2 regions of the Bradyrhizobium sp. SYSU BS000235 genome follow, and region 2 is predicted to be linked to the other one. Evidence: riboswitches for the same ligand, from Rfam matches in the RefSeq annotation. Region 2 holds a riboswitch; the other holds the start of a gene.
The links. A riboswitch is a leader RNA that binds a small molecule or an ion and turns the genes downstream of it on or off. The one in region 2 is predicted to bind cobalamin.
Positions count from the first base shown of each region.

Region 1: it holds a riboswitch for cobalamin, as region 2 does, so the genes downstream of both, metE (5-methyltetrahydropteroyltriglutamate--homocysteine S-methyltransferase) here and ACP0KA_RS17610 (TonB-dependent receptor plug domain-containing protein) in region 2, are expected to answer to the same signal.

Region 1 covers NZ_JBMHJM010000001.1:2,606,676-2,610,579, forward strand. Annotated here, with positions in the region: gene ACP0KA_RS12190 (multidrug efflux RND transporter permease subunit) at 1-1,206, shown strand, start outside; cobalamin riboswitch at 1,319-1,535, shown strand; gene metE (5-methyltetrahydropteroyltriglutamate--homocysteine S-methyltransferase) at 1,635-3,904, shown strand, end outside.
Region 2 covers NZ_JBMHJM010000001.1:3,777,371-3,781,274, reverse strand. Annotated here, with positions in the region: gene ACP0KA_RS17625 (TspO/MBR family protein) at 127-612, opposite strand; gene ACP0KA_RS17620 (SemiSWEET family sugar transporter) at 609-890, opposite strand; gene ACP0KA_RS17615 (hypothetical protein) at 939-1,373, opposite strand; cobalamin riboswitch at 1,442-1,685, shown strand; gene ACP0KA_RS17610 (TonB-dependent receptor plug domain-containing protein) at 1,875-3,848, shown strand.

The DNA.
Region 1 (3,904 bases), 1.2 Mb from region 2:
CGGGACGCGCGCATTTCTGCGCTGCAGCCGCCACCCATCGACAACCTCGGCAATTCGAGCGGGTTCAGCTTCCGTCTGCAGGACCGTGGCCAGAAGGGCTACAAGGCGCTGATGGACGCGACCGACGCGCTGCTCGCCAGCACCAAGCAGAATCCAATTCTGCAGAACGTGTATGTCGAAGGCTTGCCGCCCGCGCCGCAAGTCAATTTGGTGGTCGACCGAGAGAAGGCCGGCGCGTTCGGCGTCACCTTCGAGGACATCAACAACACGATCTCCACCAACCTCGGCTCGGCTTACATCAACGACTTCCCGAATCGCGGGCGCATGCAGCGTGTCATCGTGCAGAGCGACACGGCGAGCCGCATGACCGCCGACGACATCATGGCGTACAACGTGAAGAACAGCCGCGGCCAGCTCGTGCCGTTCTCGTCCTTCGCGACGGTCCAGTGGTCAAAAGGGCCGACCCAGATTGTCGGGTTCAACTACTATCCGTCCGTCCGCATCAGTGGCGAGGCCAAGCCCGGCTATACCAGTGGCGATGCCATCGCCGAGATGGAGAGGCTGGCGGACCAGTTGCCGCGTGGCTTCGGCTACGAGTGGACGGGCCAGTCGTTGCAGGAAAAGCTTTCCGGTTCCCAGGCTCCCTTCATTCTCGGCCTGTCGGCATTGGTCGTCTTCCTCTGCCTTGCCGCGCTGTATGAGAGCTGGACCATTCCGCTCGCGGTTCTCCTGACCGTGCCGCTCGGCATCGCCGGCGCCGTGACGGCGGCTTCGATGCGGGGGCTTCCCAACGACGTCTACTTCACCGTGGGCCTCATCACGATCATCGGACTTGCGGCCAAGGATGCGATCCTGATCATCGAGTTCGCGAAGGATCTGCGGGCGAAGGGCAAACCCCTCTTGGAAGCCACGGTCGAGGCGTGCCATCTGCGCTTCCGGCCGATCCTGATGACCGGTCTTGCCTTCGTCTGCGGCGTGCTGCCGATGGTGATCGCGCATGGCGCTGGCGGCAAGAGCCAGCAGGCGATCGGCACCAGCGTGATGGGCGGCATGATCGCAGTGGTCGTTCTCGCGCTGCTGATGGTGCCGGTGTTCTTCGTTGTCGTGCAGCGCTGGCTGTCGGGAGATCGGTCGGCGGACGCGTCTGCGGCTGACAAGCCGGAGCTCTACGGTCCGCCGTCGCCGCCGCGGCATATCGCGACCTGAAGTTTGGAAAGCAGCCCACTCGGGACGGCGCCGCAGTGGGCAGCATGGCTTCAACGCCATCCCGCGCAAAGAGTTGGGACATTGCGCGGATTGACCTCCCACGCGCCGCTGCCCATAACGTCCATGTCGTGGTTCTCCGGGGTCGTCGATCCGGAGCTAAGAGGGAATTCGGTGAGCTGAACCTTGAATGGTCGGCAAAGCCGGAGCTGCCCCCGCAACTGTGAGCGGCGAGCTTCACCTGTCGATGCCACTGAGGCGTAAGCTTCGGGAAGGCTGGGTGTGAGCGTTGACCCGTGAGCCAGGAGACCTGCCGCGATGTCATAACGTCCACGGGCGGGGTGCCCCGGTGTGTCGCTTGCAGAAGACGGCATCCCCGCCTTCCTTGTGTGCGCATGTCCGACTCCCCCCAGCAACATCACGGGGTTTCGATGTCGACTCTCTCTTCTGCGACCAAGTCTTCAATTCCAGTCAGCACGCTGGGTGTTCCGCGCATTGGTCTGCGGCGTGAACTCAAAGCCGCACTCGAGCAGTTCTGGTCGGGTAAAATCAATCAGGCGGCATTGCTTGAGATTGCTGCGCAGCTTCGCGCGGCAAGCTGGAAGCGCCAGCACGAGCTGGGTGTGACTATCATCCCATCGAACGATTTCTCTCTCTACGATCACGTGCTCGACACCAGCGTCATGGTCGGCGCCATTCCCGCCATCTACGGCTGGGCTGGCGGACCGGTGTCACTCGAGACGTATTTCGCGATGGCGCGCGGCAGCCAGACGGACGTCGGAGAGCACGGTGCCTGTGGACACGGAGATCATCATCATGGTCATGGCGTTCCCGCACAGGAAATGACGAAGTGGTTCGATACCAATTACCACTACATGGTCCCTGAATTTTCCAGGGATCAGAAGTTTTCGCTCGCCTCGACCAAGGTGATCGACGAATACCGCGAAGCAAAAGCATTGGGTTATCAGACCCGGCCTGTTCTCGTGGGGCCGGTGACATTCCTCAAGCTCGGCAAGGAAGCAAGTGAGGGCTTCGACAGGCTATCGCTGCTGCCCAAACTGTTGCCGGTCTATGTTGAAGTGTTGAAGCAGCTGGCAGCAGAAGGCGCGGAGTGGGTGCAACTGGATGAGCCCTGTCTGGCGCTCGATTGCGATGCGGCCACGGTCGCCGCGTTGAAGACGGTTTACAGTGAATTCGCGCTGAAGGTTCCGGGCATCAAGATCATGCTCGCGACCTATTTTGGCGGTCTCGGCGAGAACGTGAATCTGGTCGCCCGATTGCCTGTGGCCGGTGTGCATCTGGATTTGGTTCGCGGCAAACAGCAGCTGTCGACCGCCTCTCAGGCCATGCCCGCCGACGTTGTCCTCTCTCTGGGCGTGATCGATGGCCGCAACATCTGGCGAACGGATCTGTCGAAGCTCCTCAATGAGATCGAACCTCTCGTTGAAAGCAGGGAACCAGATCGCCTGCAACTGGCGCCGTCATGCTCGATGCTTCACGTGCCGATCGACCTCAACCAGGAAGCCGATCTGGATCCGGATCTGAAGAGCTGGCTCTCGTTTTCCGTCCAGAAGATGGTTGAACTGACCACTCTCAGCCACGCGCTGTCGCTGGGGCGCGATTCGGTGAGTGAAGTACTGCGGGTGTCGGATGCCATTGCCAAAAAGCGCGCGTCATCCCCGAAGATCCACAATCCGGCCGTGAAACGACGCGCTGAAAATATTTCGCCTGAGGTCGCGCGTCGCAACAGTCCGTTCGCGCAGCGCCGCAGGCTGCAAGGCGATGTCCTCGACCTGCCGGCGTTCCCGACGACAACCATCGGATCATTCCCGCAAACAGAAGAGGTCCGCAAGGCACGCGCGGCGCACGTCAAGGGTGCCCTCGACGATGCCAGCTACAACGCTTTCCTGCGCCGCGAGACGGAAGCGGCCGTGCGCTGGCAGGAAGACATTGGCATCGATGTGCTCGTCCATGGCGAGTTCGAGCGGAATGACATGGTGCAGTATTTCGGCGAGCAATTGTCGGGTTATGCATTCACAAAACACGGCTGGGTGCAGAGCTACGGCTCACGTTACGTCCGCCCGCCGATCATTTTCGGCGATGTCTCGCGTCCGAAGCCGATGACGGTCGAGTGGTCGTCCTATGCCCAGTCGCTGACGAAGCGGCCGATGAAGGGCATGCTGACAGGACCGGTGACCATGCTGCAATGGTCGTTTGTGCGTGATGATCTGTCGCGAGACCAAGTCTGCCGTCAGATCGCCTTTGCGTTGCGCGACGAGGTCGTCGATCTTGAAAAGTCAGGCATCGGCGTCATCCAGGTTGATGAGCCCGCGCTTCGCGAGGGGTTGCCGCTGCGCAAGGCGGACTGGAAAGCCTATCTCGACTGGGCGGTTGAGTGCTTCAGGATCTCGGCAGGCGGTGTCACGGATCAGACTCAGATCCATACTCATATGTGTTACGCCGAATTCAACGACATCATCGACGCGATCGGAGCGATGGATGCCGATGTCATTTCGATCGAGACGTCGCGTTCGAAGATGGAATTGCTGGATGCCTTCGTAAACTACAAGTACCCGAATGAAATCGGTCCGGGCGTCTACGACATCCACTCGCCGCGCGTGCCGGACGTGTCCGAAATGACGGCCTTGATCGACAAGGCGCGACGCAATCTGAGCCCCGATCAGATCTGGATCAATCCGGA
Region 2 (3,904 bases):
AGCAGGCACTTTACGAATGTCAGAACCAAAGGAACACTAGCAAATATAAATCTAGTGCGGTTTTGGATCTGACGCTCGTATGATGGACCTGCAGTGAATACTGATACGAACGTCAGATCCACCGCACTAGCTGAAATCGTTCATGGCCACCACCCCGGCGTTGATCGTGGTCGCATAGCCGACCCAGATCAGATACGGCACCAATAGCCACGCCGAGGGGTGGTCCACGCGCGAGCTTGAGAGAATCGTCATCGCGATGGCGATCAGGAGAGCGACGATGATGGCGAGCGCCGTCTGGATGCCATGCCAGCCGAAGAACACCGGCGACCAGGCGGCGTTGAGCGCGAGCTGGAGAAAGAACCATCCCATCGCGATCAAGCGGGCACGCGATGGGGGCGCCCTGTCCCACAGCCGCCACAGGCTGACAGCCATCAGGATATAGAGAACAGTCCACACCACCGGGAAGGCAATCGGCGGCGGCGTCCAGGAAGGCTTCGCCAGTTCAGCGTACCAGGTCGGGATCTCAGGCCGCGTGGCGATCGACTGCAGGATGCCCACGCCCAGACACAGAATCAGGCACAGAACCAATCGCCCCGTCGATTTCAACGTCATGCCGCACCCTCTGCTGCACGCAGATCGCGAATCTTACAGACCAGCACCGCCCCCACAAGCGCAAGAGCGATGGTGTTTGCCACCACCACGACCCAATCGGGTTTGAGCAGGCCGTACACGATCCAGAGCAAAAGCCCGAGCCACAGCACGATCAGCATATTCAGTGAGAGGTCGCCGGTGGCGCCGCGGGGCCACGCCTTATAAAGCTGCGGAATATAGGCAAGGCTGGTCAGGCCCGCGGCGAACAACCCGATCGACGGCAAAACATAATCCGGCATGGCTCCCTAACAGCCGGCATGAGCCGTGGTTCCGTATGCGTCGCAGGCTCAGGGCGCCAGCTTTTCCATCTCCGGAAATGCCGCGTAGGTCGAGCCCGCGCAAATGTCGTCAACCTCCTCGATCATGCGATCGAGGCGGCCATCGATATACATCACCGCGCGCTCCTTCGGCGCCGTGTAGGAGCCGTCAGCCTTGCGCGTGCTGTAGCGAAGACATGTCACGTAGCGCAGCCGCCCGCCCACCTTGCGTTGGGCAGGTTGAGCGATGGCTCCATCGCGTACGCCGCGCGGATCGTTGATGTAGGTGCGCAGAAATGCGAGCAATTCGGACCGATAATTCGTGGGATAGGGCTGATTCTCGACGCCGCGATCGGCGGTATATGACAATCCGTCATTGCCGCCCGCCCACGCACAACCTGCCAGCGCGGCAGCCAACAGAAGCAATCCCATCTGCTTTGCGTATGTCACCGAATTGCAACTCATTGTGTGGAAGTCCAACGCCTTGGGTTTCTTGGACATTGTGGCATTGACAAGGCATGCTCCGGCAGATTGATTGCAGCTACGGCACAGGTGCCAGCGCAAGCTGGCGAATAGGGAATTCGGTGCCGCCGTGCAGTTGTTGGCAACATAACGCAAACACGACTTCACGGCCATTCCGAAGCTGCCCCCGCAACTGTCAGCGGTGAGCCGTTGTCCACAATGCCACTGAGCCACGGCCACGCGCCAAAAGCTTGGGAAGGCGGACAACGGCGATGATCCGTGAGCCAGGAGACCTGCCTGTACCGGTCATCCTTCCGTCGTACGGGGCGTGCGAAGGAGCGGTGTTCCGCAGCGGTGACTTGACGTAACTGTTGCGGAGGTTTGGCCAATGGCCCGCGTCCTCAGTCACGACGAGACATACGGCCGCGTTCGCGCGCCGCGCATCGTTGTGTCTGCGCGTGTTGTCACCGGCTCCGCGATTTCAAGCATCGGCGGGGCAACAACGTGACTTTTGTTTCGAAATATCTTTCCACCACGGCGCGGCTCGCGCTTCCACTCGCGGCATGTGTCGCAGGCGCGGCAGCATCGAGCTCTGCACTTGCACAAGAAGCAAATGCGCTTCCGACGGTTGAGGTGACATCGCCGACCCGTGTCCCGACACCGATCGGCCAGATTGCGAGCTCGGTGACAGTGATTACAGCCGCCGACATCGAGCGCGATCAGCGCCGCACCGTTGTCGACGCGCTCCAAGCTGTGCCCGGCCTCAACGTCGTGCAAAACGGTGGTCCCGGTGGTGTCACCGCAATCTTTATCCGCGGCACGAACTCAAATCATACGAAAGTCCTGCTCGACGGTATCGATGTCAGCGATCCAAGCAGCCCGAATGGCGCTGCCGACCTCGGCAACATGCTGACTGGAGATATCGAGCAGATCGAAGTCCTGCGCGGCCCGCAAAGCGGCCTTTACGGCTCCGATGCGATCGGAGGCGTGATCTCGATCACTACAAAGGCAGGAAAAGGTCCCGCCACTGTCCGGGCTCGGGTCGAAGGCGGCAGCTTCGGCACGATCAACAGCTCCGGCGGAGTCAGCGGCTCGCAAGGACCCGTCAGCTACAACTTCAACGTCGAACAACTCCACACATCGGGCGCACAGGTTACCCCCTTAGAGTTGCTGCCTCCCGGCCAACAGCGCTTCCCCAATCCTTACGATAACAAGACGTTCTCGACCAAGGTCGGTGTCGATGTTTCCGAGAATCTGGCTCTCAATTTCACGGGCCGGTACACGGAAGCGCTTCTTGGTTTTACCGGGTTTGGCCCATTCATGCCGGCATTTCCGTTCGGCGAGCCGGCAGACAAACAGAGCACGACAGCCTCCACGCAGCTCTTTACGCGTAGTGAAGCCGTCGTCACGGGATTTGACGGCCGCTTGAAAAACTATTTCGGCGCCAACTTTACCGAGCTGAGGCGCAACAATTTCGACCCCTACGGCCAGGACTTCACCACCTTCCTCCCGGCCCCCTTCTCCACTAACAACGGCGAACGCAATAAATACGACTGGCGCAGCGTTGCCACCTTCCTACCGGGCCAAACTCTTGTGACAGGCGCTGACTATGAGATCGAGCGCTTCAACTCGAATACAGTCCAGACCAAGGAAAACGGCAATCGTGGCGCCTATGTCGAACTCCAATCGCAGTTCGCTGATCGCTTCTTTGTGGTCAGCAATATTCGCGTCGATGACAACGACGCATTCGGCGATCATACGACTTATCGCATTGCGCCCGCCTTCATCGTGCCGGGGACTGAGACGAAGCTGAAGGCAACTTATGGCACCGGCTTCAAGGCGCCGACGCTGAGCCAGCTCTACGATACGTCTTTCGGCCTCGACAATCCGAACCTGAAGCCCGAGGAAAGCAGAGGCTATGATGTCGGATTCGAACAGCCGATAGCCAACGACCGTGTTCGTTTTGGTACCACCTACTTCAACAACGACATCACGAACCTGATCAACACGGCCGGAACCTTTCCAGCCCAAAAATACTTCAACGTTCAGGCCGCGAAGACCTCTGGTTTCGAAACTTTCGCCGCGATTACGTTCAACGAGCGTTTCAAGATTCGCTTCGATCACACCTACACGGATGCGGTTGATACTCAAACGGGCTTGGAGCTGACCCGCCGACCGCGCAACAAGATGAGCTACACGGCGATCTGGACGCCGATTGACGACCTGACGCTTTCGGCAACCGCGATCAGCTTCAGCAGCTTTCTCGACGTACCACGCTTTGGAGCCGTCAATGTGGTCACGCCGGGCTACACCATCGTCAATCTGGCCGCGAACTATAAAGTCGCTGAAGGGGTGACCGCGTTTGCGCGGATCGATAACCTGCTCAACGAGCAATACGTCAACCCGGACGGCTTCCTGCGCCCCGGCTTCGGTGTCTTCGGCGGTGTCCGCTTCGCCAGCGCGCCGGTCTTCCATTAGTTATAGAAACAGCTCGGCCTGCGGTCATCGTGAAAACGATGATCACAGGCCGGTCT